DNA from 4 places in the Tepidibacillus infernus genome. Region 3 is predicted to be linked to each of the others. Evidence: riboswitches for the same ligand, from Rfam matches in the RefSeq annotation. Region 3 holds a riboswitch; each other region holds the start of a gene.
What was found. A riboswitch is a leader RNA that binds a small molecule or an ion and turns the genes downstream of it on or off. The one in region 3 is predicted to bind S-adenosylmethionine.
Positions count from the first base shown of each region.

Region 1: it holds a riboswitch for S-adenosylmethionine, as region 3 does, so the genes downstream of both, TEPIDINF_RS01045 (ABC transporter substrate-binding protein) here and TEPIDINF_RS08660 (methionine ABC transporter ATP-binding protein) in region 3, are expected to answer to the same signal.
Region 2: it holds a riboswitch for S-adenosylmethionine, as region 3 does, so the genes downstream of both, TEPIDINF_RS02230 (O-acetylhomoserine aminocarboxypropyltransferase/cysteine synthase family protein) here and TEPIDINF_RS08660 (methionine ABC transporter ATP-binding protein) in region 3, are expected to answer to the same signal.
Region 4: it holds a riboswitch for S-adenosylmethionine, as region 3 does, so the genes downstream of both, metX (homoserine O-acetyltransferase MetX) here and TEPIDINF_RS08660 (methionine ABC transporter ATP-binding protein) in region 3, are expected to answer to the same signal.

Region 1 is NZ_JBLWFI010000001.1:196,047-204,227, reverse strand. Features, by position in the region: gene TEPIDINF_RS01070 (ATP-binding protein) at 1-791, opposite strand, end outside; gene TEPIDINF_RS01065 (response regulator) at 784-1,488, opposite strand; gene TEPIDINF_RS01060 (YeeE/YedE family protein) at 1,642-2,859, opposite strand; gene TEPIDINF_RS01055 (ABC transporter ATP-binding protein) at 2,872-3,612, opposite strand; gene TEPIDINF_RS01050 (ABC transporter permease) at 3,612-4,460, opposite strand; gene TEPIDINF_RS01045 (ABC transporter substrate-binding protein) at 4,475-5,518, opposite strand; SAM riboswitch class I at 5,616-5,719, opposite strand; gene copZ (copper chaperone CopZ) at 5,814-6,020, opposite strand; gene TEPIDINF_RS01035 (heavy metal translocating P-type ATPase) at 6,101-8,181, opposite strand, start outside.
Region 2 is NZ_JBLWFI010000001.1:445,372-453,552, reverse strand. Features, by position in the region: gene TEPIDINF_RS02255 (zf-HC2 domain-containing protein) at 1-193, opposite strand, end outside; gene TEPIDINF_RS02250 (RNA polymerase sigma factor) at 190-738, opposite strand; gene TEPIDINF_RS02245 (DNA internalization-related competence protein ComEC/Rec2) at 745-3,222, opposite strand; gene TEPIDINF_RS02240 (deoxycytidylate deaminase) at 3,320-3,820, opposite strand; gene TEPIDINF_RS02235 (CoA-binding protein) at 3,837-4,250, opposite strand; gene TEPIDINF_RS02230 (O-acetylhomoserine aminocarboxypropyltransferase/cysteine synthase family protein) at 4,314-5,600, opposite strand; SAM riboswitch class I at 5,665-5,769, opposite strand; gene TEPIDINF_RS02225 (helix-hairpin-helix domain-containing protein) at 5,810-6,454, opposite strand; gene TEPIDINF_RS02220 (DUF2533 family protein) at 6,532-6,801, shown strand; gene leuS (leucine--tRNA ligase) at 6,881-8,181, opposite strand, start outside.
Region 3 is NZ_JBLWFI010000001.1:1,718,459-1,726,639, forward strand. Features, by position in the region: gene TEPIDINF_RS08630 (sensor histidine kinase) at 1-444, opposite strand, end outside; gene TEPIDINF_RS08635 (response regulator transcription factor) at 434-1,108, opposite strand; gene TEPIDINF_RS08640 (hypothetical protein) at 1,280-1,951, shown strand; gene TEPIDINF_RS08645 (M48 family metallopeptidase) at 2,073-3,347, opposite strand; gene TEPIDINF_RS08650 (MetQ/NlpA family ABC transporter substrate-binding protein) at 3,455-4,291, opposite strand; gene TEPIDINF_RS08655 (methionine ABC transporter permease) at 4,316-4,972, opposite strand; gene TEPIDINF_RS08660 (methionine ABC transporter ATP-binding protein) at 4,959-5,987, opposite strand; SAM riboswitch class I at 6,075-6,188, opposite strand; gene TEPIDINF_RS08665 (hypothetical protein) at 6,312-6,767, opposite strand; gene TEPIDINF_RS08670 (hypothetical protein) at 6,984-7,262, shown strand; gene TEPIDINF_RS08675 (hypothetical protein) at 7,345-7,734, opposite strand; gene TEPIDINF_RS08680 (group II intron maturase-specific domain-containing protein) at 8,064-8,181, opposite strand, start outside.
Region 4 is NZ_JBLWFI010000001.1:2,278,174-2,286,354, reverse strand. Features, by position in the region: gene ptsG (glucose-specific PTS transporter subunit IIBC) at 1-1,149, shown strand, start outside; gene TEPIDINF_RS11420 (HPr family phosphocarrier protein) at 1,191-1,448, shown strand; gene ptsP (phosphoenolpyruvate--protein phosphotransferase) at 1,489-3,219, shown strand; gene gerQ (spore coat protein GerQ) at 3,398-3,805, opposite strand; gene TEPIDINF_RS11405 (cell wall hydrolase) at 3,823-4,254, opposite strand; SAM riboswitch class I at 4,408-4,514, shown strand; gene metX (homoserine O-acetyltransferase MetX) at 4,624-5,718, shown strand; gene TEPIDINF_RS11395 (homoserine dehydrogenase) at 5,705-7,024, shown strand; gene TEPIDINF_RS11390 (methylenetetrahydrofolate reductase) at 7,024-7,923, shown strand; gene TEPIDINF_RS11385 (H-type small acid-soluble spore protein) at 8,015-8,181, opposite strand, start outside.

The DNA.
Region 1 (8,181 bases), 1.5 Mb from region 3:
GTAAGTGGTGAGCGTAATTCATGGGAAACATTAGCAATAAAATCACGACGTACTTGTTCAGTGGTCGCTAATTCTTTGGCCATTGTATTAAAGGTATGTGCTAACTGAGCAATTTCATCATTTCCATCAACATGTATGGGATCCGTTGACTTACCAACAGCAAGCTCACTGGCAGCTTTACTCATCTGTTTTAATGGTTGACTAATTCGCTTAGAAAGCCAATAGGTTAACAAAGTAGCAATTGCCATTGCAATCAGCCCTGCAAGAATAATAAACTTTCGAACTTGCAACATCGTTTCACGTATATCATAAATCGTTGAATGAAGAGATACGGCACCTGTTACTTGACCATTATTCTTAATTGGTACAGCAACAGATAAAACGGTATCTTTATAAAAATTAAGATAACCTATATCTTTTCTAGCCACTGTTTTATCATCAAGGACTTGATTCCACTCCTCTTTTGTAAAAGGATCTTCCTTCTGGGCATGTTCATATAAACGAAGTTTTTCAAATTTCTCTCCATTCCGATCAAACAAGACTAATTGTGCATTTAAATGATGTTCATAATTTTCTAATGCCTTATTCATTCCGTATATATCTAGCTTTCCTTCAAAATAGGATTCAACGACTCTACTAACCTCTTCCCCATGAGTTTTCAATCGCCGTTCTTTTTCTATAAAATAATAGTTTTCAAATAAATAAGATAATAACCCTCCCAAAACAACGAGTGCAATAAAGATAACGGTTAAGTAACTAAACATTAAACGCCTAGCCAGTTTTTTAAACATACTGTTTTTTCACCTCAAATTTATACCCTACACCCCAAAAAGTTTTAATTTGCCATAATTCTTTATCATCATGTACTTTTTTACGTAAGCGATCAACATGTACATCAATCGTTCGTGTACTTCCGGAAAAATCAAATCCCCAAACTTCTTCAAGCAGTTGTTGCCTTGTAAATACTTGATTAGGATGACTAGCTAAAAAGTAAAGTAATTCTAATTCTTTCGGTTTTAATTTTAAATGCTCACCATTTAAGCGAACATGGTATTCGTTGATATCTATCATTAGGTTTGGGTACACAATTTGTTTGACTTCTACCCCTTTTGGAGCATAACGGCGAAGGACAGCCCTTATTCTAGCAATCAATTCTCGGAAATCGAATGGCTTTACGATATAATCATCAGCCCCTAATTCTAAACCAAGAACCTTATCAAACTGTTCCCCTCTAGCAGTCAGCATTACAATTGGGATATTGCTCACCCGACGAATTTCCTTACATACATTCCAACCATCCAATTGAGGTAACATGATATCAAGTAATACAAGATGAGGGGCGAACTCTTTAAATTTCTCTAGAGCAGCTTGTCCATTATCAGCAATCGCTACTTCAAAATTTTCTTGAACAAGGTATGATTTGATCAATTGGCATAAGTTATAATCATCATCGACAATCAGTATTTTTTCTTTATTTGTTTTGCTCACAAGCTTCTCCCCCTACTTGTTAACTCTGTCCATTCGTTTATTTTGTAAAAATCATTACTTTTATTATACAAGCTTATGGAGTTATTTGGGGGCTTTTTCAATAAGAAACGCCCCTTGTTTAAATACAGGAGCGTTTTTTAAAAAAAGTCTTCTTTACTTTACATGATTTTGAAGATCAAATAATGGTCTAAGTTTAACCCCAATGATTGAACCGATAAAGGCTGCTACAAACCATAACCAGCCATGTAAGCTAAAAGAAACAATTCCACTAAAGAAAGCACCGATGTTGCACCCAAAGGCAATTCGAGCACCATATCCCATTAACATTCCACCGATTGCAGTTCCTATGATTGAACGAGTCGAAAATTTCCATTGAACGGGTTTGGTAAAACGTATAGCAAGTGCAGCAGCGAGTAATGCGCCCAATATGATTCCTATATCAAGTACAGAGGTAACATCAGCAAAAATACTCCCATTCAATTCATTAACCCTTGCTGGTGTTTGCCAATATCCCCAACTTTCCACTGGTACGCCGAGTGCCCTCACTATTTTTGAACCCCATAAAGCAAAAGCAGAGGTAATTCCCCATGGTTTTCCAGAGAGAACGAAAATAGCAAATTGAACCAATGCTAAAATAATAACTCCAGTGACTAATGACCAAGGACCTTGGTAGATGACTTTCCAATCCTTGTTTGGCCGTTGATTACTTTTCAACAACTTACCATGTCGTTTACGTTCCAAATACATGGAAATGGCAACAACGATGACCGCTAGAATCATTTGTATAACAATCCCTTGCCAAATTCCGAAATTATTCAGAAAAGAAACTGGGCCAATATTTGGTGTATCCATCCACCATTGAAAATCTTTTGCTCCAAGTACAGAACCAATGATAAAGAAAATTAATGTGTTCAGAGCACGAAGATCACCACCACCTAAGTGGTATAGTGTTCCTGATGCACATCCATCTCCTAATTGCATGCCAATCCCAAAAATGAATGCTCCGAATAAAAGAGAGATCCCAACAGAACTTATATACCCATTAACCGTTTGGCCAAAAAAGGAACCTTGAATTAATAAGGGTAAGAAAAGAAAGCTCCCCAGCATCATTAAAAGCATTTGCACGCGAATCCCTTCACCACGGCGATTTAAAATAAAGTGTCTCCATGCAGAGGTAAAACCAAAATGAGCATGATATAAAGCAATTCCTGCAATGATTCCTACAAAATATAGTGAAGCCTGGCGTAAAGAAACGGCTTGATATAAGTAAACAACACCGATGAAAGCCACAAATATCGTAGCAATTATAATAGAACGATTATATCCTACCCGTGAAGGGGCAGGATTAGCAACGGTTACGTTTGTTTGCATTCAAATCACCTCTTAGTTAGTAGTTAGATCAAGTTCATTCATGATTCTTTCTCTTATCTTGATAAATTCAGTTCCATTTCGATTACGAGGTCTTGGAAGATCAACAATAATCATATCTTTGATATAACCAGGCCTTGGACTCATCACAAAAATTTTATCGGCCAAGTAAATCGCTTCATCAATATCATGGGTAATCAGAATCATCGTTTTCTGAGAACCCAACCATAAATTCATCAGTTCATTTTGCATTTTTAATTTAGTTATGGCATCTAAGGCACCGTAAGGTTCATCAAGCAATAACACATCTGGATCCATAACCAATGCACGGGCTATGGAAGCACGTTGACGCATTCCTCCAGATAACTGTCCTGGATAGTAATCTTTAAAATCTGTTAATCCAACTTTGATAAGAATCGCTTGAATACGTGCTTCCCTTTCTTCTTTAGCAACATTTGCTAGCTCTAAACCAAACTCTACATTTTCACCAACTGTACGCCAAGGAAATAGAGCGTGCTCTTGGAAAATTAAAGTCCGCTCTGGATCAGGCTGATCAATGATCTGTTCATTAGCCATTACCTTCCCTGTGGTTGGTTTTTCTAAACCAGCAATCATTCTTAATGCTGTGCTCTTTCCACAACCTGAAGGACCGACGATGGCAACAAATTCACCACTTTCAACAGAAAAGTTCACATTAGATAATACCTTTAAATCGCCAAAAGATTTACTAACATTCTCCAACTTGATTGTTTGCATTATACTGAACCCCCTCCTCCTGTCAGATCACGCCACCGAAGAAATTTCCTTTTTAACTGCTCAAGAACAAGATGATCTAGAATGAGGGCGATCCCACCAATCACTACAATATTAAGAAGAACTCCTTCCATATCGGCAATTTCCCCTGCATAACTAATCGACCAACCAAGACCAACTGCTGCTCCTCCAACCATTTCACTAGCCACAAGCGATCTCCAAGCATTGCCAAAAGCAACTTGAGCACCTGTTAAAAAAGATGGAAAGGTTTCAGGCAGAAAAACTTTTGTTACTAATTGTTTTTTATTCGCACCTAATACCTTTGCTAGTTCGAGATGAGTGCGATTTATATTTTCTGTCGCATTAATCATCGCTAAAGCCATAGGAAAGAAACTGGCAATCGTGATCACGATGATAATAGGAAGATCGCCAAACCCAAATAAAATAACTAAAAATGGAATCCACGTTATTGGAGGGATTGATTGCAATATTGAAATTACATTTTTTAGATAGATTTTAAATCCCTTCGATAAACCAGACAATAAGCCAAATAAAGAACCTAGAAGACAAGCTAAAGGATACCCAATGATTAATCGAATTAGACTACTTTGAATGCTGTCTAAAAATGCTGGATCTTTTACTTCACTAAGAAATCGCTGAAAGACATTAACTACATCTGGTAATAAAAAGTTTGGTAAAAACCATGCGGTAATTTGCCATATAGCGAGTAGTGTAACAATCGCATAAACATATGGAAGTGTCGATTTTATACTTAGACGCTTGACCTTTTTATTCGGTTTTAATATGGTTTGATTAGCAATAGACTTGATGATTTGTGATTCTTTTTTCACTTGAAGTCACCATCTTAAGATTGTTTTTTGTTTTGCCAAGATAAATCAAGAATATCCTCTACATTTAGAGGTTTTGATAGCATTTGTTGATCTACCATCATTTGTACAATATCTTTCATTTGTTGAATATTCTCTTGAGTAATTTCCCAATTAAAGGTTTGAGCTTCAATTGCTTCAGCGATTAAGTCTACTGAATTGATTCTCCCATTTGTTGTATCGATGGTTTCTGTTTCAATAAAACGTTTTGCCAATATTTTTGCTGCTTCTTTTGGTTGATTTTCTAACATCTCAATCGCTTCTTTTTGAGCATCTAACATCTTATTTATCGCAATCTGTTTTTCTTGAAGAATTTTTCCTGAGGTTATTGCCACCATACATGGGAAAGGCCATTCTTCTCCAACATCATAAAGTGGCGTTACAGGAATGGTTTTACGAGCAATTCGATCATATGGTTCAAAGAGAAAAGCAGCATCTACTTTCCCAGCTGTTAAGGATTGGATCGCCACACTTGGTGAAACATAAACCATATTCACATCATTACGTGTAAGATTACCCTCTTTCAGTACAACACCATTTAGCACGATGTCTGCTGTGCTCCCTTGTTTCTGTGTAGCTAGTTGCTTTCCTTTCAAATCTGGTATCGTCTTAATATTACGATCACTTCGCACTAATAGACTGTGATAACCCATTTGCGCACCGCTGATTACTTTTAAATCAGCACCTTTATCAGCCCATGTAACAGCATTTGTAAATCCAAGCACCCCTGCGTCTAATTGTCCTCCAACAATCGCTTTAATCATTTCAGGCCCACTATTAAAGATTTGAACTTCCACTTCTAACCCATTCTTTTCATAAAAACCTGCATCATAAGCAAGCATCACTTGAGCATCATCCATCACGTTTAAATAACCAATACGTAGCTTTTCTTTTGTTTGTGGATTTGTATTTGCTTGCTGCTCCTTGTTTGCTCCACAGGCGGTTAAAAATAAAGAAATGATCATTACAAACATCCCTACCCACCGTAATCGGCGTGCCCCTAAAATTTTTACCAATTCCATTTCCCCCTTTAACGTATAAACTTGACTAATTTAGTCAGGATTGTCCTTGCATATTGCAAGAAAAAACACCTCATAAGAAGAGGTGTTAAGATAACTCTTCTTATCTTTCAGAACAAATTGTTCTGCTGGAATTAGCACCGTATCATACAAATCGGTTGCCGGGTTTCATTGGGCCAGTCCCTCCACCACTCTGGATAAGAACGTGATAATATGTAATTGATCATACTGTGATTCATAGAAAATCGTCAATCCATTAATGTGCTACAATCAAAAAGTTTTTTCATGATTATTCTAATTATGCAACAACATCATAGCCTTGGTCTTCGATCGCTTCTTTCATTTGTTCAAAAGTTACTTTTCCCTCATCGAAAGAAACCGTTACATTTTTGTTCTCAAGACTAACAACCGCATTGGAGACCCCTGCTAATTTTTTTAGTGCCCCTTCTACCGCCATTTTGCAATGATTACATGTCATACCTTCTACTTTAATTACTTTTTCCATTTAAAATCCCTCCATTATAGATGAATGATTATATGAAACCCTTGTTAGGGTAACAAACAATAGTCAATAACCTTGTTTTTTTAAAATTTAATATTTTTTAATCGTAAGGAGTTAAGAACGACTGAGACAGAACTCATTGCCATCGCAGCTCCTGCAATCCAAGGTGCTAATAGACCTGCCATTGCTACTGGAATACTAATTGAATTGTAGAATAAAGAAGCAAATAGATTCTGCTTAATATTTTTTAAGGTCTGTTTACTAATATAGATTGCATCTGCAACCCCTTTTAAGCTCCCACCAATTAAGGTAACATCGGCTGCTTCAATCGCTATATCTGTTCCAGTTCCAATTGCCATCCCTACATCTGCAGTAGCTAATGCTGGAGCATCATTGATGCCATCGCCAACCATGGCAACTGTATATCCTTGAGTTTTTAAGGATTCAACTTCTTTTGCCTTATCTTCAGGCATTACTTCTGCACGAACTTCATCAACACCCACTTCTTGAGCTATACTTTTTGCGGTACGTTGATTATCCCCGGTAATCATCACGACTTTGATACCCATTTCTTTTAATTTGGCAATGGCTTCTTTTGAGTCAGCTTTTACCGTATCAGCCACTGCAAGGATTCCTAATAATTTATCAGGAGTAGCAACTAAAACAACTGTTTTCCCTTGTGCTTCTAATTGAGCCATTTTTTCTTCAATAGCTGCTGGATCAAGTCCAATTTCTCTTACTAATTTACGTGTTCCCACATAAACCATCGTATCGTTCACTTTTGCTTTTAAACCTTTGCCAGGAAGAATCTCAAAATCTTTGACTTGAAGCAAGTCGATTCCTTTTTCTTCTACGCCTTTAGCAATTGCCTTACCAATCGGATGTTCAGACGTTTTTTCAATGGAACCAGCATATTGTAATAATTCCTGTTCACTTGCATCAATCGGAATATAATCTGTTAATTCAGGCTCCCCTTTGGTAATGGTGCCTGTTTTATCTAATACAATCGCATTGATTTTTTTAGTGTTTTCTAAGTGTTCTCCACCTTTGAAAAGAATCCCATGTTCAGCTGCTTTACCGGTCCCAACCATAATAGAAGTTGGTGTTGCTAAACCTAATGCACATGGACAAGCAATAACGAGAACGGCTATCGCATTCACTAAGGCATGTTCAAAATTGTTAGGATCTAGCCAGAAGTAATAACCTAAGAAGGTTAAAATAGCGATGGCCACAACAATCGGCACGAATATCCCCGAAATCACATCAGCCATCCGTTGAATGGGTGCTTTCGTACTATTGGCTTGTTCTACCGCTTTAATAATTTGTGCTAAGGCTGTATCTTTCCCAACCTTTGTCGCTTTAAACTTAAAAGAACCATGCTTATTGATTGTAGCCCCAATGACAATATCGCCAACTTTCTTATCGACTGGAATACTTTCCCCTGTAATCATGGATTCATCAACAGACGAATAGCCCTCGATAATTTCACCATCAACAGGGATTTTTTCCCCAGGGCGAACAATGATGATATCTCCTTTTACCACTTCTTTAATTGGAACTTCAATCGGTTCTCCGTTTCTTTCAACCATCGCAGTCTTTGCTTGTAAGCTCATCAATTTTTTAATCGCATCAGATGTTCGACCTTTCGCTAAGGCTTCTAAATATTTACCAAATAAAACGAGCGTAATCAGGACTGCACTCGTTTCAAAATAAAGTTGATGAGTGCCTATAATTATTCCATAAATACTATAAAAGTAAGCAGCAGATGTTCCTAATGCAACAAGGACATCCATATTAGCACTACCATTTTTCAAAGCAGAATAAGCACCATGATAGAATTGATAACCAATATAGAATTGAACTGGTGTTGCTAAAAGAAGTTGAAACCATGGGTTCATGATGATTTCTGGCACCAAATACATAACCCCAAAATGACCCAACATACTCCATAATAGGGGAAGGGATAAGAGAGAAGAAATGATCAACTTGGTTCTCTTTTTACTTAATTCTTTATCCTTAGCAGATTGTTGATCCACTTCATCCTCATGAACTTTTCCATCATATCCTAAGTCCCTAACTTTCTTTATAAAATCATCCACATCTACTTCTTCAGCATTGTATTCGACAACTGCTCTTTCCAGCGCCAGGTTGACTGTAGCAGAGT
Region 2 (8,181 bases), 1.3 Mb from region 3:
CGACAAGGCTTCCATGAAGGGTGGGTTTCGGCATTTGGCTTAATTGTAAATGTAACTGATTCATTTTCTCATGATAATCACGACAAGCACTGCAAGATGTTAGGTGTTCTTGTAATAATACCTGATTTGATTCATCTAATTCGTGATCTAATTGTAGCTGTATCCATTCTTTAGCCTCTTCACAACGAATCAACGTTGAACACCTCCTTGTTGAGTTTGATTTATTAACGCTTGCAGTTGGTCTCTACCACGGAAAAGATAGGATTTCACAGTATTTAATGGCAAATCCAATGTCTCAGCGATCTCCTGATAAGAAAAATTTTGTAGATATCTTAATATCATCACTGATCGAATTTTATTGGGTAGTTGATTCATATGAGCTAGTAATTCTTCCACCATCATCTTGTTTTCAATTTCTGTCTCTATATTTGAATGATTCGTTAATTTCATCTCAAAAAGATCAATCGAAACTTCCTTTTTATTTTTCCGATATTTATCCATACAAATATTGGTGGTAATACGTTGGACCCAGGTATGAAATTGAGCTTTTTCTTCAAACGTACTTAATTTAGTATATACCTTAATGAGAGCTTCCTGAGCGACATCCTTTGCATCGTGTTCGTTTCCCATAAAATAATAAGCGGTTTTGTAAATGGAATGCTCTATGCTTTTGAGTAAATCTATAAGTGCCGCTTGATTTCCTGTTTTTGCTAGTTGAACTAATTCTATATGATTCAAGATGCCTTAGCCCTCCTCTCTCAATTGACGAATCTTCGTTATATTTTGTTGCTGAATTTCATCATTTTTTATCTTTTTTTCAATCCGAAATCCATCATTATTGATATAAATCATGATGGCTCCATCTTGGTCTGTTCTCCATATGTTAATGTTTTGCTCTTGTAATCGTTGAACCACCTCATTAGAAGGGTGGCGATACAAGTTATTTTCTCCCACAGATATGACCGCTTCTTTTGGCTCTAGTGATTGTAACCAAAGATCTGATGTAGAGGTTTTACTTCCATGATGTCCAACTTTCAAAATATCAATAGGCTTCACATGATAAGTATCTAATATCTTGTACTCGCCTATTTCTTCTAAATCCCCGGGTAGTGCTATTGATGTATCGTAAAGTTTTAAAAAGGCCACTAACATGTGATCATTTTCTTTTAAAGAACCAGAGATATCGATTGGAATAAAAGTAAAGACTGACTCATTGTCTAGTTTAACATGTTGGATCTGATTAACGTGAATGATTTTTATTTTCTTTTCTATTAACTTCTTTTGAAGTTCCTTGCCCAGTTCAGTCCTAGGAAACTCTTTGCCTACGACGAATGTTCGAATCTCTAGTTGGTCAACTAAGGAAAGATACCCACCAATATGATCTTGATCTTCATGGGTTAAAACCGCCATATCCAAAACATCAATTCCCATAAAATGTAAATATGGTAAGATGATGTCTTCACCTGTGTCAAATTGATTCTTTCTTTTTTGCCAATCTTCTTTTTGAAAGGTTAGTGTTCCCCCAGCATCAATAAGCACTTGATCATTCCCTGGAGTCTGAATCAGAATACTGTCCCCTTGACCAACATCAATAAAAGTGACCATACCTTGCTTTGGCAAAAAAACTGGAATGATAAGCGCAACAACCAATAATAATATACTTATTTTCTCAAGTAGAAAGATTTTCTTTTTCAGATCATAGGAAATAAAAGCATTCTTCACTTCGTTTCTGATCAGTATCCAAAAAAACAGGGTATAGAGTAAAACAACTTTTATAAAGGGAAAATAGCCATAAAAATGAAATACAGAGAGTTTAGAAAATAGGTGAATAACCTCAAATAACTGACTTAATGTCCAGTTTAGAATACTTGCTAGCGGTTCAATAAGATTGAAAGAAAAAAAACTAAAAAAGAGCAAAGCAAAGCTAACCGGTATCACCATGCTAAAGATCGGCACAAAAAGAAAATTGCCTAACCATGATAGCAGCGAATACTGGTGAAAATAATAGAAGGCCAATGGAAATGAAGCGAATTGTGTGATGATTAGCACAGTCAAGGTAGACCTTAACCACCTTTGCTTAATCGGAATCCGTTTCTCCACTCTAGAATATCCCCAGATTAAGGTAAGGGTGACAACAAACGATAATTGAAATCCTATATCATAAATCCACATCGGTTGATAAAATGTCATTAGTATAAAAGCAGTTGCTAACGATTGTAGGGAAAATAAAGCACGTTTATAAATAAGACCATAAAACATCAATAAAGCCATTAAAGTGGCTCGAACAACAGAAGCACTTGCTCCTGTTAAAAACATATATCCAATTAAGACAAATCCTGCAGTTATAGCGATATGTTCACGTGTCAAGCCAATCTTTGTTAAAAGCCAGAAAATAACAAAGGTAATCATGGATAAATGTAAGCCTGAAATCGCCAAAAGATGGCTAAGCCCAAGAATAGAAAAATCCTCTTTAAGTTCCTCAGAGATTTGCTGATCTTCTCCTAATAGTAAGGCCTTTAAAAAACCAGCATTAGGTTCTGTATACAACTGATCGATTTGTAACGTTAATTTATCTTTCACACGGTTTAGGCTTGCCAACAAGCTAAATCGATCTGACACCTTTATCGTAGATGGCTGGTCTACTTCCACCTTCCAATAGACCCCACGTTTTTCTAAATAGTTGCGATAATCAAACTGTCCCGGGTTTTTGGCAGTTTGTGGCTTTTCCAACTTTCCATACAACATGATGCCCATGCCATTTTCCCACTCATGAACCTTCTGCAGTTCAGATTTTGTTCTAAGATAGATGTAAACAAGGACTTTTTCTTTAGAATTGATTGGAACTTCTTTTTGATCCCATTGATAGGAGATGGGACTTACCATCAATTTAACTAAATCACCATCAATCATTGGTGTTGCAGCAATATAGCCTCGGATTCCAATCTCTTGATCCTCTTGTACAAATTCATTTGAGAGTTGTGTCTGGTGTTGATCTTGATACAGAGTCATTCGAAAAAATGCAAAAATTATAACAGCAAATATTAACCATACTAGCCAATATTTTGACTTTCTATAGTAAGAGCCAATTGATAAGGCTACTAATAAGAAACCTAAACCTAAGCCAATAACCCAAATAAATAGGGATAGGTCAATCTGATAATAGCCAAGATAAAGACCAGTAAGCCAAAATAATGATAATAAGAATAAAGGATACCTTTGCATCAGGAAACATCTACCTCACATTACATGATTCCTATAGATAATTCTCTCTATTTCCTTGTTTCCCTTCCTTTTTTATCATGAAAAAAACCCTCCATCATTACTGAGGAAGGGCTGGCACACTATTTCTTAAATATTGTCGATATTGAATCTTTGCTTCATTAAAAAGGGCAGAAACTTTAGGATGGTCTTTTTCATAGACTCGCTCATATACAACTTCTTTGATACCGCTATTTGCTAACATCTTCGCACAGTTATAGCAAGGGGAATCCGTTACAAAAACAGTAGCATCTTCTCGATCCTCGCGATTGGTAAACAAAACTAAATTTACTTCTGCATGAATGGTTCGAATACATCTTTCTTTTTCTACACCATTTTCATGATAGTGTTCGATTAGACACCCCTGTTCGTAGCAATCAGCGACCCCTGAGGGGCTTCCGTTGTAGCCTGTACCCAGCAATTTCTTGTTTTTAACAAGGATTGCTCCAACATGTCTTCTCGGACAAGTTGCTCTTTCAGCGACGGTAAAGGCCAAATCCATAAAATATTCATCCCAGCTTTTACGGTAATGCTGATCTTTTTGCTCTTTTTCTTTTCCCATCCTAAACTTCATTCCTTTAAAAGAATAATCTTCCATGTTCAATCTTTATACAGCGATCCATAACCACTTTTAAACCTTTATCAGAAGCTTCCTTGGCCGCTTTTTCATTAACCACACCTAATTGGAACCAAATTGATTTTGCTCCGATTTCAATCGCCTCTTCTACAACAGGCATGACTTGATCAGCACGACGGAATACATCAACCATATCGACTGTCCCTTTAATTTCTTTTAAGGAGGCAACAGCTTTTACTCCTAATACTTCATCGATGGTTGGATTGACTGGAATAATCTCAAAACCATGATTTAATAAATACTCAGCCACTCTATAGCTATCACGATCAGGTTTATTGGATAATCCTACAATTGCGATACGTTTTGTTTCTTGAATCAGTTCTTTGATTTGTTCATTTGTTGTTAAAAGACTCATGGAAAGCTCCCCTTTTTATCATTTACCTATACAATATTGTATTTCTTAGGAATAAGTCAATAATTATTCTGCTAGAGCCTGTTCAAGATCAGCTAATAAGTCATTAATATCTTCGATTCCAACAGATACTCGAACTAAATCATCTGATACACCTGCAGCTATCTTTTGTTCGTTTGTTAACTGGTGATGAGTTGAACTACTTGGATGGATAACTAAGGATCTAACATCACCTACATTTGCAGCATGGGTAAATAATTGAACCTTATCGATGAAGCGTTTTGCTGCTTCATATCCACCTTTTACACCAAAGGTCAGGATACCTCCTTGCCCATGATCTAAATATTTCTTGGCTAAGGTATAGGTTGAATGATTCTCTAAACCAGGATAATTCACCCATTCAACTTGCGGATGCTGAGATAAAAAGTTTGCTACAGCTAACGCATTTGTACTATGTCTTTCCATGCGAAGAGAAAGCGTTTCTAACCCTTGAATTAACAGAAATGCATTAAATGGTGCCATGGTTGCACCAATATCCCGATTTAATTGTGCCTTCAATTTTGTAATATATGCCTGTTTTCCGACATGTTCTATATAGCTTAGTCCATGGTAGGCAGGATCTGGATCGCTTAATCGCCTAAATTTCCCATTGTCCCATGGAAATTTTCCACTATCTACGACAACTCCCCCGATCGTATTACCATGCCCTCCAATATATTTGGTTGTGGAATGGATCACAAGATCTGCCCCAAAATCAAATGGACGTAATAATACAGGGGTTGCAAATGTATTATCCACAATCAATGGAACTCCATTTTGATGTGCTAAATTAGCTAATTCCTCTATATCTGGAACATCTAAAGAAGGATTACTAATGGACTCAATATAAAAAGCTTTCGTTCTTTCATTCACATGCTTTTGCCATTGATCTAAATCATTTTGATCTACAAAATGAATCGTAATTCCTAATCTTTGTAATGTATATGTAAATAAGGTGATGGTACCCCCATACAAGTTTTTGGAAGCAATGATTTCATCTCCAGTTTCAGCAATATTAAGAATAGATAATAATGCTGCCGATTGTCCAGAAGCAGTAACTAAGGCACCTACTCCTCCTTCTAAAGCTGCCAAACGTTGTTCTAATAGATCTGTTGTTGGGTTACTAATTCGGCTATAAATATTACCTTCTTGTTCCATATTAAACAGGGCAGCAGAATGCTCTGAATTCTCAAATTGGTAGGCTGCCGTTTGATAGATTGGAACATTTGTCGCCCCTAAGTGTTTACTTGCAGTATACCCTCCATGAATTGCTAATGTTGCTAGTCCTTTCTCTTCTTTCCTTAATTCTGTCATTTTTAATTCCTCCTTAGAAAAAAATAAAACCTCTTTCAAAGAGAAAGAGGTGTAAAACCTAATTCTCTTATCTTTCAGACTTTCGTCTGCTGGAATTAGCACCTTCACAATTAACTTGTGGGGTTGCCGGGCTTCTTCGGGCCAGTCCCTCCGCCACTCTGGATAAGAGTTTATTATGTAATTGTAAAATATTATAACACATTATTCTGTTAATGCACTGAAATTTTTTCTTTTATTTGTTCAAAAGTTTTTTGGCCGATTCCTGGCACATTCATCAGATCTTCAATCGTCTGAAATTTACCTTGTTTTGTTCGGTATTCTATAATAGCTTTTGCCTTAGCAGGACCAATTCCATCTAATTGCATCAGCTCTTCTTCACTTGCTTGGTTGATGGAAATTGTTTCAGCATTTGATTCAAAAGATACACCTAATCCAGAAGATACACCATTTAGTGTTTCTCCTTGAACAGGGACAAAAATGACCATTTCATCTGCGATTTTTTGAGCTAAATTGACTTGGTTTAAATCTGCATTTGCTAAGGTCCCTCCAGCAAGATCTAACGCTTCTTTTACCCTTGACCCCTCTGTTAATTGGTAGATTCCTGGTTTTGCTACTGCTCCTTTCACATCAACTACTATCTTCTTAGGATTTGTCATTTCCGTTTGCTTTACTTCTCCTTGTGGGGTATCCCCTTTTTCGGTGGATAACTCAACTAAAGGTTCATCCGCAAACGTAGGTGGCTGTTTTTGATGATAAGAGATGTATTGACTAATGATGATAAGTAAAAAAATAATCAACAGTCCGAGTAAGACTTTTTCTCTTTTTGTAAACCGTATATTTGGGAGACTTCCCATTCTTCTTCCCCTTTCTACTACTGCATTTTTTTAATTATTGATATAAAATAATAGAATCAAAAGGTTGAGGTGATAAAATGAATAGCGTTCATTTGGAAATATCAAAAAAAGTAAATGAAAAAGTTCATGCCATCGAAGTATATAAACAAATGGATCAGCAGCGTGAACGGATTATAGATGAATTACTAACCGAATATAAAATAGGAAAAAATGTAGATTTAACTAAGTTAAATCAATGGACTAATGAAATGAATCGATACGCACTAAAGAATCAGCTTCCTTCTCGAAAAGAAGTAACAATGGAAATGTTCACAGCATATGCGAATAAAATGAAAACACATTCCTAATATTTGATAAAAAGCATAAATTTCCTGCTTTTTGTACAAAAAGACTACTGGTTTGTCCAGTAGTCTTTCTTATGATTTATTAGCTAACAACAATATTGACCAGTTTTCCTGGAACGACAATCACTTTACGGACTTCTTTACCAGCCTTCCATTCTTCTAATCTTGGATCAGAAAGAACTTCCTTTTCTAACTCCTCTTTGGAATAGGAAGTCGGAACAACCATTTTTCCTTTGATTTTTCCATTGATTTGTACTGCAATTTCCACTTCATCTAACACTAAATACTCTTCTTGATATGTTGGCCATTTTTCTTTATGAATACTTTCCCTTTGTCCCATCATTTGCCACAATTCTTCTGCCAGATGTGGTGTCATCGGAGCAAGTAGAATGACAGTGGTTTCAATCGCTTCTTTTAGCAACCCTTTATTGCCATCCTCTGGATAAACATAAATTTTGTTTACTAACTCCATAATTGCGCTAATTGCTGTGTTAAAGTTATCTCTTTCATCAATATCTTCAGTTACTCGTTTGATGGTAAGATGAATCATGCGGCGAAGCTCTTTTTCCGCATCAGTTTCCACTTGGTATGGATAAGTCTGTGTAAGGGTTTCTAGATGCTGTTGTACCATTCTCCACACACGATTTAAGAAGCGATGACTTCCCTCTACTCCTGAATCGCTCCAATCTAGATCTCGATCAGGTGGTGCAGCAAATAGGATAAATAGACGCCCTGTATCAGCACCATATTTTTCAATGATCTCATTTGGACTAACGACATTCCCTTTTGATTTGGACATTTTTGCTCCGTCTTTAAGTACCATTCCTTGAGTAAGAAGGGACTTAAAAGGCTCTTGGAATGAAATAAGACCTGCATCATAAAATACTTTTGTAAAGAAACGTGAATAGAGTAGATGCAATACAGCGTGTTCAATTCCACCAATATATTCATCAACTGGAAGCCATTTATTTACTTGTCTTGAATCAAATGGTTTGATCTCTTCATGAGGGCTTGCGTAACGGAAGTAATACCATGATGAATCAATAAATGTATCCATCGTATCTGTTTCTCGGTGAGCAGAACCCCCACATTTCGGACAAGTTGTATGAACAAATGCTTCTGAAGTGGTTAAAGGATTATCTTTACCGTTAAACACTACGTCTTCTGGCAAAATAACAGGTAATTGCTCAAGAGGAACGGGTACATTTCCACATGTTTCACAATACACCATTGGAATAGGTGTTCCCCAATAACGTTGACGAGAAATAAGCCAATCACGTAAACGATAAGATACAGTTAATTTTCCTTTACCTATTTTTTCAAGATATTCACCAATTGTTCGAATTGCTTCCCTATTGTTTAAACCATTAAATTGATCTGAAT
Region 3 (8,181 bases):
AAACTCAAAAAATGATAACGTTTCATAACGAATCTCATTTTCTAGTGGCCTCCAACCCTTCAACATACTTAATAAATCAGATCGTAGAGGACGAACAACTTCATCGCCAAAAATGAGACGACCCTTTGAATCAACAACATAGTAAAAAAATTGATCTTCACCAATCACAATAACATTTTGATTCATAATATTCGTCTGATTCGTTAAACCATATTGTCCCAAATAGCGGATCAAAACACTTAGTTCTTGATCTGCTAAGGTTTGAATATCATCGTGCTCTTGATCAGAAATAATCATGTAAAATACGGAATAAACAACAATAATAAATAGAGTAAGAAAGAAAATAATCATTCCACTATATAAAATCGTGAGACGAATTTGGGTTTTTTTAAAGAGATCCTTTTGCCAACGTTCTCGTAGCTTTGAAAAAAATTTAACCTTCAATTTTATACCCCACCCCACGTATACTTATAATCAATTCCTGTTGATTGAATAACTCTAATTTCTTTCTAATTAATTTAACGGTTGCATCAATGGTCTTATCTGAGACATTTGTATAATATCCCCATACTCGATCTAGGATTACTTCTCGAGTGAGTACTCTACCCTTATTTTTTACCAGCAAGTCTAATAGTTGGAATTCTCGTGGGGTAAGTTGAACCTCTATTTCTTCTCTTTTCACCGTATAGTTGGTCCGATTTAATTCTAGTCCTTGAATTTCCACTTTTTCTTCCATGATTGGTGCATAATTACGTCTAGAAAGGGCTCGAATCCGGGCAAGTAATTCTTCAAATTCAAATGGCTTCACTAGATAATCATCAGCACCAGCATCTAATCCTTGTACTCGGTCATGAACTGCATCTTTTGCGGTAAGCATAAGAATAGCACCTGTATATTTCACTTCTCTTAGACTTTTGCAAACATCGAGTCCACTTTGTATCGGCATCATCCAATCTAAAATAACCACATCGTAGTGTGATTGTAAGGCCTGATCATATGCATTTTTTCCATTTGTTACCCAATCTACATGGTAGTTCCCTTTTTTCTTAAGCATATGTACGATTAATTCACCAAGTCGATCATCGTCCTCAGCTAGTAAAATATTCATCTTTCCATACTCCTTTTTTGTAAATCCTTAATCCTTCTTTAACAACATTCACCTTATCATACCCAAAAGAAAAAATAATGAAAAAAATTATCTTTTTCACTATAATTTCATTCTACTTGTCTATATTAATAACGCAAAATTAAATTTTCAAATCAAAGGAGATGTTTGATCATGAAAAAATTAATTCCCATTACCTTAGGTATTGCGCTTTTAGCAACAGCTGGTTCAGTCTTTGCAAAAACCACAGGTACCGAAGAGGTTCTATCCGCAAAATCGTCTTCAGTAGTTCAATCTTATTATGACCATGGTTGGCATGGAAAAAGTACACCATTTCAAAACGACGAATTACTATCCCTTTTAAAAATCAATGCAGAAACCTTAGCACAAGAATTAAAAGCTGGCAAATCATTAGCTAACATTGCTTCGGAGAAAGGCGTTTCTGAACAAAAAGTGATTGACCTTTTAGTTAAGCAACACGAAGAAAGAATTGATCAAGCCGTTAAATCAGGTAAGATGACAAAGGAACAAGCAGATCAAATCAAATCCACATTACAAGATCGGGTCAAAGCTAGCGTTGAACAAACAGGTGGCTTCAAAAGAGGGTTTTATAAAGGAAAAGCGTTTCATAAAGGAAACTTAGATGATGTAGCAACTACACTGGGTATGTCTCAAGAGGAGCTATTGAGTGAATTAAAAGCAGGTAAATCTATTGCAGAAATCGCTAAAGAAAAAGGCATCGACAAGCAAAAAGTCATTGACTCTCTTCTTGAAAAAGAAAAAGAGCGCATTACCAATTGGATTGATCAACCCTGGAAGATAACGAAAGATAATAAACAAAATTAAGGAAAAAATTGATTTTCGGTAAAAGAAAAGGCTGTTCCTTAAAAAGTCGTTTTAACTGACCTTTTGGAACAGCCCTTTTCATTTTACACTTAAATTATCTTCTTCCTCGAAAGTTTTCGTTTCATTTTTGGTCTTGTTTCATCAATTGCATTTCTTGACTAATGGTATATAATCTTTCTGCCATGGTAGGATGAGAATATAAAAAGATTTTAACGAGTTCTGGCGGATTCGGTTCGGTTAGACTATTCACAGTCAGTTTTTGAAAAGAGGAAATCGCTGCTTCAGCATTTTGAGTCATTTGAATACCATATTGATCTGCTGCACGTTCAGATTGTCTAGAAATCGTATTTTCAATTGGGGAAATGGCAAAGGTAATGACTGAAAAAAGTAACAAAAATAACGGAAGTGAACGAAGATCTCCTACTTTTTGCACTCCCCATGCATAGCCAAAACGATCTACCAACCAGTTGATCAACAGATAAAGTAAATAAAGGAGTATAAATGAAGATAATATAGAACCAAGCAGCATCCAATAAATATGCTTATAAACATAATGCCCCATTTCATGAGCCATCACAAATAATATTTCGTCTTTTTTTAATTTCTGCAACGTGGTATCCCAGAGCACAATCCGTGCATTAGACCCTATTCCTGTTACATAGGCATTCATTGCCGTTGTTTTTTTAGACATATTGACTTGAAAGACTTGGTTAGCTGGAATGTCAGCTTTTTTGGCAATTGCAATAATATCTTCTTTTAATTTTTGATCTTGAAGGGTTTGAAAATCATTAAAGATGGGATCGATGATCACGGGTTGAACAAAAAACATCAAAATGGTGATCGGTATAGAGATAAGCCAAAACCAGAACCACCATTTTTTTGGTGATTTTCTAATCAAAGTGTACAGTAACCAAACCATTGGTACCGTTAAAACGAGGTCAACAAAAAAACTCTTTCCCTTATCCCATATCCATTGCTCAAATGGTTGAATACTAATTCCATACTCTCGAGATATTTTATAGGAGTAATATTGGATGGGAAATTGTAATAATGCAATCAAGAGACTAAGCAGGAACACATAAATACTCGTTTGTACCAATAAGGACCGTTTACTTAACTTATTCGCTATCATGTAAAAACTTGTGGAAAACCCTAATCCCAGAATAATAAGATAGATCGCCCATTCCCATGGTACCCCAATAAAAAATAAAAAGTCCTTTATCCTTGAAAAGATGGTTGCTGTATGGAGCTGCTCAACACTCATGAAACTGGTTGGATCGGCTGGACCACCCACATAAGCCTGTGGTAAATCTTGTTGACTTTGAAATAAATAAAGATACATCAAAACGCCATATATAAGCAAGAAAATTGTAAATCCTATGTAAAACTTTTTCAAACAGCTCGCCTCCTTACATGATCTAATTTATATATATGCAAAGTTGTACAAAAAAACTCCCTTGACAATAAGGGAGTTTTTCAAACAGTTCGCTTTTGCGTGTATTCTTAGAATGCAGGTACAACAGCACCATTATATTTTTCTTCAATAAATTTCTTCACTTCTGGTGAAGTTAAAGCTTCTGCTAATTTTTTAAGATTCTCGTTATCTTTGTCTTCTGTACGAACAGCCAAAACGTTCGCATAAGGTGAATCAGCATCTTCAATAAATAGAGCATCTTTTGTTGGGTTTAATTGTGCTTCTAAAGCATAATTTGTATTGATAACAGAAATGGTTACATCATCTAATGATCTAGGCAACATTGGTGCTTCTAACTCTTTAATTTCAAGATTTTTTGGGTTTTCTACCACATCTTGAACGGTTCCGTTAATGCCAACGCCTTCTTTTAATTTAATTAACCCTGCTTTTTCTAATAAAGCCAAAGCACGTCCACCATTAGTTGGATCGTTTGGAATTGAGACGGTTGCTTTATCCTCTAATTTGGATAAATCATCAACTTTTTTAGAATAGATGCCCATTGGCTCAATATGAACCTTAGCAATATAGGTTAAATCAAGACCACGATCTTTAGAAAAAGACTCAAGATAAGGAACGTGTTGGAAGTAGTTTGCATCAATTTGTTTTTCTGCTAGATCTGTATTTGGTAAAACATAATCTTGATATTCAACAATATCTAATTTAATTCCTTGCTTTTCTAATAAAGGTTTAACGACTTCCAAGATCTCTGCATGTGGTACAGCTGTAGCACCCACTTTTAAAGTCACTTCTTGTTGTTGTCCACCATTTTCACTTGCACCTTGCTGTTCATTAGTTGAACCTGAACCACAAGCGGCTAAAGTTAAACTTAATACTGCAATTAAAAATAAAGCTAAAAACTTTTTCATTTTAAAAAGCCCCCTTATATAATTTTATTTTTTATCTAAAACTTTGGAGAGATAATCTCCAAAACTTTGAACGATTTGAACAAGAATTAAAATAACGGCTGTGGTAACCAGCATAACTGGCATGTTATATCGTTGGTACCCATAGCGGATTGCCATATCACCTAGGCCACCACCACCTACAACACCTGCCATAGCTGAGTAACCAATTAAAGTAACCAAAGTTACTGTAATTCCAGATACAATGGAAGGTAAACTTTCAGGCAAATAGACTTTTCTTATGATTTGCCAGTTACTAGCCCCCATGGATATCGCTGCTTCAACCACTCCCCGGTTCACTTCTCGCAAAGAAGTTTCAACCAAGCGAGCGAAGAAAGGAGCAGCACCGATAATTAAAGGTACAGATGCAGCAGTAGGACCAATACTGATTCCTACAATAAATCTTGTAAAGGGAATCAATAAGACAATCAAAATAATAAAAGGTATCGATCGAAAGATATTAACGATTGCAGCAATCACTTTATTGATTGTCCCATCTTGTAATATTTGGCCTTTGTCGGTTAAAACAAGTAAAATGCCTAACGGCGTTCCTAAGATAACGGTAAATAGTCCAGATAATCCAACCATATACAAGGTTTCCAAAGTGGCTTGCCATAGCTGTAGCCATTCTCTATCCGTTAACACTTTGAACCACCTCCACTTCTACCTGGCAAGACTCTAAGAATTTAATTGATTCTTTTAGTTTTGCTTCAGAAGTTTGAACTTGAATATAAAGTGAGCCATAAGAAGCACCTTGAACATATTGGATATTTCCCTCTAAAATATTGACTTCAATTCCCAAGGTTTGCACCCATTTACTAATAATCGGTTGACTAGCTGTTTCACCAACAAATGTACATTTTAAAATAAAACTATCTTTGTCTAATGGCAAATGCTCAATCGTCTCTTTTGTCCTTTGATGTTCGGTAACTTGTTTTACAAATTCTTTCGTTATTTCTTGTTTCGGATGAGTAAAAACCTCTAGAACAGGACCTTCTTCAACAATTTCCCCACCATCGATCACAGCAACTCGCTGACAAATCTTTTGAATGACATGCATTTCGTGAGTAATTAAAATGATAGTAATTCCCATTCTTTTATTGATCTCTTGTAGCAATTCTAATATAGAATCGGTCGTCTTCGGGTCTAGTGCTGATGTGGCTTCATCACTTAAAAGTACTTTTGGGTTATTCGCCAAAGCTCTTGCAATACCTACCCGTTGCTTTTGTCCACCACTCAACTCAGAAGGATATGCATTGGCTCGCTCGGTCAACCCAACCAAATCGATCAATTCTTTTACCCTCTGATCGATCTCCTTTTTAGGAACCCCTGCGATTTCGAGTGGGAAGGCAATATTTTCTGCAACTGTTCTTGACCAGAGTAAGTTAAAGTGCTGAAAAATCATCCCGATTCCTTGGCGGGCTTTGCGTAGTTCTTCTGGTCGTAATTGATCCATCCTTTGCTCATCGATCCAAACTTCACCTTCTGTTGGACGCTCCAACATATTGATTAAACGGATTAAAGTACTTTTCCCTGCTCCGCTATAACCGATAATGCCATATATTGCCCCTGATTGAATATCCAAGTTAATCTCTTTTAATGCAACCACTTCTTGAGTTTTGGACTTAAATATTTTTTTTACTTTATGAAGTTTTATCATCTATTCACCAACTTCTACTTTCTTCTCAATAAGAAAAGCCCCTTCTGAAAGCATCAGAAAGGACCAGATTATTCGTACAAGTTCCTTCCCTCATCTTTCAGAACAAATTTGTTCTGCAGGAATTGGCACCTTACCATGTACAAAATACATGTTGGTTGCCGGGTTTCATTGGGCCAGTCCCTCCACCTCTCTGGATAAGGAGATATCCATTTATTCACTTTAAACCATTTACGCATTTCAATGCATTAAACACTATACGAATATTAACATCTGCTACAAGCCTATGTCAATTGTTTTTTATTGTTAATTTTCTCCAAACTATAACTAAATTGCATTTGTCTTTTTTGAACGCCTAGAAATAAAATCAATTTTTTTCGCTAATAAATATAGGCTTTTTGTGGAGTTGGATTTGATGGTAATTTTGCTGGTACTTATCATTTGGCGATAACAATGGATGGTTAGTTTTGTAGGTTCATATTTTACAGAATGAATCGCTTTAGCTGGTAAATCAATATAAGCATATTTAGGTTCTAAAAAGCCAATAAATATGCTTTTGCTGTATACGATGATATCCATTTCTGCCAAAAACCGCTGGTAGTCTGTCATCATTTCTTTAATCTTCCCCTGATACAAGATAAAATCAAAGCCATCCGTTTGTAGGGGAATGACATTAGACTGTTTCTTTTCTACGGTTTTTGGTTTTTCAATATAAAAGTAATACCCTAAAACAAGGAGGAGGAGCACAAAAAAAGAGGTGATAAACGAAGTTGCTAAACTCATTGTTTTCTCTCCTTTCATGGGTTTTATCTAGTTATTTCTACCTTGCCCGTTATAATCATCCCTTATTCTGTTCTAACATTGCCATTATTTGTTGAAAAGTAATAGCTAATTTTTGAAAAATAGCGTATATTTAAAGAAAATAAACAGGTAAATACGAATAATATAACAAAAGGAATAGGATAAAAGATCAACTGAGGATAAAGGGAGCGAATGAAAATGAAATTTGTTTGCCCTTTGTGTAATAAAAAAATTAACGATTTTGCTGGTCGCTGTGAAAAATTGATTGAATGGTTTTCAAACCTTGATGGAAAAGGATTATGGAGAATTCGTTATCTCAATCACTATGAATATCAATTCTTAACAGATGAGGATTTTGTGTCTTTACAATCTAAAGAAATGGTGATTCTAGATGAAGCGAATCATTGGCAGGAATTTGACCCCAAGACGCTTTCAGGAGTTAACTCTGTTGGTCAACGCACCTCTATTTTTAGTTAAATTGTCATAAGGAAGAAAAAAGCCACCATTTTAGGCGGCTTAATTTTTATAATTTGCATTTTTAAAAACAATTTTAATGTAATTATCTAATACTTCCTTTGTACTTAATTTTTATAATATCCCCATTCTTTAATGGAATATTCTCTTTTACACCTACAGGAAGAATCTTTTCACCAAACTTTATGAATATTAAATTTATAGGAAGATTCATTTCTAGTGTAAAATTTGTGTCATACGTAATCAACGTTAATTTTTGATCATTTATATTTCCACTTATAATCATAAACCTTACTCTTTCATATTTCCTATTAACTATTTCTTCAAGTTGACTTTTATTAATAATGAATCCAATATTTTCGACCACCGTAACCTTGGCACTATGATAACCAAATAATTCATTCTTTACTAAAAATACTATAGAAATAATAAAGCTTGCCAAAAGTAAAATGATAATTACATTTTTAAATCTCATATTATAATTCTCATCCCGGAATTACTGTCATAAACATAATTCTATAAATTTTCAAATTAAATCCCCCCCTAGAGGTATATTTAACACCTGATAAAATTATATAAAATTTTAGATGAAAAGATTGTCGAATTTTGTGTTTATTATAAATTTTTAAAAAATATTTATTTTAGTGTCCAGCATTGAGAAGATGTGTTCAATCGCAATATTATGATGATTTTTATAAAGTCAAGTACATTAAATCGGGTAGGAGGCTGGCCCTTATTTGACCAGCCGACCTCCCACAGCACCGTACGTACCGTTCGGTATACGGCGCTTCCAAAGTTTACACGTCACTTCGCAGAATAACACTCACTAAAACTAAGATATCCAGCTCGCTTAAATCGCTCGTTAGATAGGGCTTTTGTCAAGATAGGGCTATGAGCAGTACGCCAATAGCCTTTTCTTGTA
Region 4 (8,181 bases), 560 kb from region 3:
GAAAAACGCAAATTAGTTGGAGGAATTTTAGCTTCTGCAGCTTTAACCTCTTTTTTAACAGGGATTACAGAGCCAATTGAGTTTACTTTTCTTTTTGTGGCTCCTGCATTATTTGCAGTTCATGCAGTTTTTGCTGGTTTGTCATTTATGATTATGCATATTTTAAATGTAAAGATTGGGATGACCTTCTCAGGTGGAGTGATTGACTATATTTTATTTGGTGTATTACCTAACCGAACAAATTGGTGGTTAGTTATTCCTGTTGGTTTAGTATTTTCTGTTATATACTACTTCGGCTTCCGCTTTGCGATTCGCATTTGGAATTTAAGAACGCCTGGTCGCGAATTAGATGAGGAACAAGTTCAAGGCACTGAAAAGGCTGGTAATTTAGCCGTAGGTGTTTTGAAAGGACTTGGAGGAAAAGAAAATATAGCTAATTTAGATGCATGTATTACACGCTTACGGGTATCTGTTCATGATATCAGTAAAGTAAATAAAGATCTCCTTAAACAGCTTGGTGCTGCAGGTGTTCTAGAAGTAGGAAATAATATTCAAGCCATCTTTGGCCCAAAATCAGATCAATTAAAAGAGCAAATCAAAGCTGTCATCAATGGAAAAAGTCCTGAGGAGATTAAGGATGTGAAAGCAGCTCCATCTACAACAAGTGATATTGAAACAGTAGTCGATGGTGTTGAATTTATCGTTGCTCCTCTAACAGGTGAAGTGATTGACATCACTGAAGTGCCTGATCAAGTTTTTGCAGGGAAAATGATGGGGGATGGCTTCGCTATGAAACCGGAAAAAGGGGAAATCGTTTCACCGATTAAAGGAAAAGTGGTAAATGCATTCCCAACCAAACATGCGATTGGTTTAGTCTCTCATAGTGGATTAGAAGTTTTGATTCATGTGGGAATCGATACCGTGAAACTTGAGGGAAAAGGATTTGAATTATTAGTAAATGAAGGGGATGAAGTTGAAGTAGGTACGTCATTATTAAAGGTTGACCTGTCGTATATTGAAAAACATGCAACTTCAACGATTACACCAATTGTTTTCACAAATTTACAAGAGAACCAGGTATTAAAGGTGAATAAGGGAAAAGCTGTTGCCAAGGAAACAGAGGTTGCAATCATCGATAAGAAAGATTAAAGTTTTATTTAGATAGATGATTAAATAGGGGGAATTTCATTATGGAAAAAGTATTTACAATCAAAAACCCAGCTGGTCTTCATGCAAGACCAGCTACATTATTAGTACAAAAAGCAAGTTCATTCCCTGGAGAAATCACCTTAGTTAAAGGGGATAAAACCGTAAATGCAAAAAGTATTATGGGCGTGATGTCCTTAGGAATTAGACAAGGAGACCAAGTAACCGTGGTAACCAGTGGAGAAAAAGAAGAAGAGGCACTAAATGCAATTGGTGAGATTCTAGAATCTGTCCTTGAGTAATCATTTTTCTTTTAATCATGGGATAAGGGGGTTTGTATAAATGAATTGGACAGGCATTGCAGCATCCTCAGGTATTGCGATGGGGCCAGCCTTTCTTTTGAAAGAAGACAAGATTGAAGTAAAGAAGCATTCCCTTCAAGCAGAGCAAGTGGAGCAAGAAATCAACCGTTTTGAAGAAAAAGTAAAACTAGCGATTGACGAATTGGAACTAATTAAGAAAAAGGCGCTGCAAAAATTAGGGGAAAAGGAAGCAGAAATTTTTTCAGCGCATATTCTTGTGCTACAAGACCCAGAGTATATTGGTGCTGTAAAAGACAAAATTAAGACCGATTTAATCAATGCAGAAGCAGCATTACAAGAGATTACAGATCAATTTATTATGATCTTTGAAAGTATGGATAACGAATATATGAGAGAGCGTGCTGCAGATATTCGTGATGTAAGCAGTAGGGTCTTAAAACGGTTATTAGGGATTAAAGAAATGTCTTTAGATGAGTTTGCAGAGCCGGTCATCTTGATTGCTCATGACTTAACACCATCAGATACTGCCCAATTAAATCGTGAAATGGTAGCAGGCTTTGCTACGAATATTGGAGGAAGAACCTCTCACTCAGCAATTATGGCAAGATCGATGGAGATTCCAGCTGTAGTAGGATTAAAGGATATTCTTGAAAAGACCAATCAAGAGGATTATGTCATTATTGATGGAAATGAGGGAATCGTTTATATCAATCCTGAAAATGATCTGGTTATGGAATACAGAACAAAAAAAGAACAGTATGAAGCGCATTTAGCTGAACTAAAAACCTTAAAAAATGAGGCTTCGATTACTGCAGACGGACATCAAGTTGAAATCGTAGCAAATATCGGCAACCCTCAAGATGGTAAAGGCGCTTTAGAAAATGGAGCAGAAGGGATTGGTTTATTTCGTACCGAATTCCTCTACATGGGTAGAAGTGATTTACCCTCTGAAGAAGAACAGTTTGCAGCTTATAAAACTGTAGCTGAAATGTTTAGTCAAGAAAGCCCTGTTGTGATCAGATCCTTAGATATTGGCGGGGATAAGGAGTTACCTTATCTTAACCTACCAAAGGAAATGAATCCGTTTTTGGGTTATCGGGCGATCCGCTTATGCTTGGACCGAACCGATATTTTCAAAACCCAACTTAGGGCAATTCTTCGGGCAAGTGTATTTGGCAATATTAAATTGATGTATCCCATGATTGCTTCACTTCAAGAGCTTCGCCAAGCCAATCAGGTTTTAGAAGAAGTAAAACAAGAATTAATCAATGAAAAGGTTCCTTTTAATCCAGAAATGGAAGTAGGAATGATGATTGAGATTCCTGCAGCCGCCATTATCGCAGATCAATTAGCTAAAGAAGTGGATTTCTTTAGTATTGGAACCAATGATTTGATTCAATACACGATGGCAGCGGATCGAATGAACGAACAAGTCTCCTATTTGTATCAACCATTCAACCCTGCTGTATTACGTTTGATCCATATGGTGATTCAAGCTGCTCATAAAGAAGGTAAATGGGCTGGAATGTGTGGAGAAATGGCAGGGCATCTTACAGCGATTCCAATTCTTTTAGGAATGGGCTTAGATGAATTTAGCATGAGTGCTTCTTCCGTCCTACCTGCACGATCCCTGATCCGTAAGTTGAATGTGTCTGAAATGAAAAATGTGGCACAAAAAGTATTACAAATGGAAACAGCTGAAGAAATTAAGGAATATGTAGAGCAAGAAGTGTTAGCCAAATTACAGTAAAAACAAATTTTGAGCACATGAGCCCTGTAGCGATATGGGGCTTGTTTTTTATAATAAATGGAAGTTCAATGGTTAGCCTTATCTTATCCAAAAAAGAGAAAGAAGAAATTGCAAGAGAACTAGAGCCGATGCAAAAATAAAAGGAACACGTTAAAGGTGTCCCTTCTGTTTTAAAAGGCTATAATCTGACAGTTGGAGGAACATAGTTTAGTTCTTCATCGAAAGTGATATAATCAAGATTAACCATCAATAAAAGATAACGTCTTCCAGTTTGTGGATCGCTAATAATAATATGATCGCGACCTGCAGCTTCCACACTACCTTTAAATACTTTGGCATTCCATTCTTTATTGTTTTCAAAAGTCATATAAATCGTTGCAATTTTTCCCAAATTAAGTCTTAAAATATTTTCAATATAAGATTGTTCTGCTGGTAAAAGACCAGGCACATCGATTCCTGTTTCAGGTGATGGTGGAATTGGTACCATTGGTTGTTGTGGTACCATTGGTTGCATGTAATCGGGCATATTCATATCATAGGGATTGATTAAATATGAATCATAATAGTATGGATTGTAAGGATACATCGAAATTCAACTCCTCTTTAATAAGTTCGGTAAACGGAAGGGCAATTACTGTAAGTAGGGTGAAAAAAACAATGGTCTTTATAGCGCCCCGCATTGGGTTGGTTATACCATGTTCTTGGGCACGGACCTAGTGGTTCAAAAAACCATAATGCTCGAGTGGCTGGATGGTATTTATTACCTCTAATCACTTTTCTTGCTAGGTGGATATCCTGTGTTCTGGCTCTTTGATAGAAATAAGATTTTTGAACCGCTTCAAATCCACCAGGAGATTGAAAAACCATCTGCTTAACTGTCCGAATGTTTTTAAAGTCTAAACAACTAGCACGTACACGGTTAACTCCAACATTACCGACCATTAGCATGCCAAGCTTCCCTTCACCTTCAGCTTCAGCCCTCATTAATCTAGCCAACAGTTTCACGTCTTTTGAATTAGCTTTTATTACAGCCATTGATTCACCCCGCATATATAGGCTTCCATAACAATATATTTAACCTGTGCAGAATAGGTGATTAAAACAAAGGAATCATTTAAAAAAAATCCCTTGACAATCTGTTTTAATGCATTGTATTCTTGTATTAATCATTTAATTTAATAAAGGAAATTCTTATCCAGAGAGGCGGAGGGACTGGCCCTATGAAGCCCGGCAACCGGTTTAAATAAAACGCGGTGCCAATTCCTGCAGAACATTCATGTTCTGATAGATAAGAAGAGCGGCGATCACCATCTCTTCTTGAAGAGATGGTTTTTTAATCCCTCTTCTTAGGAAGGGGATTTTACTTTTTTAGGGGATTTGAATGGATGAAGAGGAGGAGTAAGGATGGCGGTGGCAGAGATCAATCTTCATTATGAGTATGGAAAAATAGAAATTGGAGATTTAATGCTTGAATCTGGAACGATTTTACCACAAGCTCATATAGCTTATGAGAGGGTAGGCTCCATTGGTGCACCTGTTATATTAGTGTGTCATGGTTTGACAGGAAATCAATTTGCTTATGGAAATGATGGGACATCTGGTTGGTGGTCTGGGATGATTGGCCCCTATCAATGGATTGATACGAATGAGTATCAAGTGATTACGACAAACGTGATTGGTGGATGTAATGGTACAACAGGTCCTTTAAGTATAAACCCTGACAATAAAGAGATTTATCGTGCTTCATTTCCCTTTGTTACCATCAGGGATATGGTTCATGCTCAATACAAAGCATTAAGGAAAATGGGTATTGATCATGTGCATGCAGTGATTGGAGGGTCATTAGGTGGAATGCAAGTTTTGGAATGGGGAATTCTTTACCCTACCTTTATGGATAAGCTATTTCCCCTTGCTGCGACTTCTTATTTAAGTGACTATGCCATCGCTTTTAATGCTATGTCCCGCTTTGCTATTATTTATGACCCTAAATGGAATCATGGAAATTATCCATTGGAAGATAAACCTGATCATGGATTAAGTCTTGCACGTATGTTAGGAATGATTACTTATCGTTCACAAGAGTTGTATAATCAACGTTTTCAGAGGAGCCTTCGTAATGAGTGGGGGAATTCCCACGATGAAATTACGTTTGAAATAGAATCTTATCTTAGTTATCAAGGAGATAAATTAACAAAACGTTTTGATGCCAATAGCTATCTATATTTACTTAAGGCGATGGATAGTCATGACATCGGTCGTGGCCGTGGAGGATGGAAAGAAGCCTTGAAATTATTAAAAGTCCCTATGATCGCAATTGCCTATAAAGGGGATTTGCTTTATCCGCCAGAAAGTTTAAAGGAGCTAACAGAGGCCTATCGTCAATTAGGAGGTCATGCAAATTTTTATGAGATCGATACGATTTATGGCCATGATGGTTTTTTAGTCGAATTTGATAAATGGGGATCGATTGTAAAGGAGGGTTTATATGGAATCGATTAAGGTAGCCTTACTAGGTTTGGGTACGGTGGGAACTGGTGTATATCAAACGATCATTTCCCATCAAAAACAATTACAACATATCTTAGGCAAGTCTGTTGAAGTCGTTGCGATTTTGATTCAGGATATAGAGAAGAAACGAGTTTTGGAGATGAGGGATTCTATTCTCGTTACAACGAATTATCAGGATATTTTACAATTACCTAAATTAGACGTAGTCATTGAAATGATAGGGGGAAGAGATCCTGCCTATCAATATATCATTCAGGCACTCTCAAAAGGTTGTCATGTGATTACAGCAAATAAAGAATTAATGGCATTTAATGGAGCTGAATTAAAGGAAATCGCGAAACAATATGGGGTAATGTTAGCCTTTGAAGCTAGTGTAGCTGGTGGAATTCCTATTATTCGGACGATTAAACAATTGCTTCAAGTGAATCAAATTACAAAAATCCAAGGGATTATAAACGGGACTTCGAATTATATTCTGAGTCAAATGAGGAAAAAACGAATTTCCTTCAAACAGGCGTTAAAGGAAGCACAAGCTGCAGGTTTTGCAGAAGCAGATCCTACAAATGATATTGAGGGCTGGGATACTTTTTATAAATTAATGGTTTTAAGTGACATCATCTTTCCTGAACGACCAAACTGGACTTCAGTGAAAAAGATTGGTGTCTCGGAGGTTACGCTGGAACAATTGGCTCTTGTTGAAGAACTAGGCTTACGAATGAAACTAGTTGCATCACTTTATAAGTCAGATACAGGCTGGAATGTCCGAGTAGAACCAACCTGTTTAGCAGAGTCTAATCCATTGTATAGTGTTGAAGGGGTAGATAATGCGATCATCATTGAAACTGATGTTGTTGGCCGCTTATTTTTACAAGGTCCAGGAGCAGGCTCTCTTCCTACAGCTAGTGCAATTGTAGAGGATTTAGTAGACGTTCTTCAACATCCAACCTATTCCTATCACCATAAAAAGGAAATAGAAACAACGGCCACGGTTACAGAATCAATAGAAAATCCATTTTGGTTAATCATTCATGAGCAACATCATCCAATGACTAGTGCAGATCAAATGTTTTGGCAAGTAAAGCTACACCAATTTGAATTAGAAATGATAAAAAGAGAAACCATCTCTGTACAAAAGGGATTTTTGGTAGGCCATCTGGTAAAGGGGAATGAGGAACAAATTTTAGCATTGAAACAAAACGTAAACCATCGCACAAAAATGATCTATTATCCTGCATTAAGTTGTCATCATGAAGAAAGGGTGGAAGAAGAAGGAATAAAGCTAGGGGGAAGATCATAATGAGTATCTATCAAATTCATGGATTAAAAGAAAAATTAACGTTAGGGAAATTTGTCACCACAGTAGAATTAGAACCGCCCAAAGGAGCAAATCCAATGCCTGTTTTAGAGAAGGCTACCTTTTTGAGGGGGATTGTGGATGCGGTAAATATTGCAGATAGCCCCATGGCTACACTACGAATGAGTCCCATTGCTTTAGCACATGTGATTCAACAGGATATGGGGATAGAGGCGATATTCCATTTAACTTGTCGTGACCGCAATATCATAGGACTGCAATCAGAACTATTAGGTGCTGCAGCTTTAGGTGTTAGAAACATCCTCACCTTAACAGGAGATTCACCAGCTAGAGGAGATCACCCACAAGCAAAAGGAGTCTTTGAAGTCGACTCGACAGGATTAGCCAACATTGCCTATCAACTCAACCAAGGAAAGGACTTATCAGGCAATCCTTTAAACAGCGCAACTGATTTCTTTATCGGCGGTGCTGCAAACCCTGGTAATGATGACCTAGAGCTTGAAGTGGAAAAACTAAAAAGAAAGATTGAGTCTGGAGTGGAATTTGTTCAAACTCAGCCTGTTTATGAACTTTCCCAAGTAGAACGATTTTTAGAGAAAATAAGAGACCTACCAGTTCATGTCATTTTTGGCATTCTTCCTATAAAGAGTGTGAAAATGGCTTATTATCTAAATGAAAAAGTACCAGGTATCCATATTTCATCGGAGATGATTGCCAAAGTAGAACAGGGGGGTAGAAAGGCAGGAATAGAGATAGCACAAAAATTAATTGAGGAGATAAAGGGGATCGTTCAAGGTGTTCACATTTATCCAATTGGTGACTTGTCGATTGTATCTGATCTCTTGCAAGTATCTGATAAGCAGATAAAAAAAATAATTTGATAATATATCATAGAATGAAAAAACCATGACCGATAGGAAATGTTCACCCTTGTTCATGGTTTTTTGATACTTTGATGGTTTTCTCAGTTTCTTACGATATCACTTTACCCTCAGTAAGTTCATCAACAGGAACCTTTAAACGATGATTATCCATATCTGTTACTTCAGCAGTTCCTGTTTGAGAATCAAGGCTATTAATCCAAACAGATTGATCATCATAAAAGACCTCTATCGTTTCTTCCGCTTGAAGAATTTCCT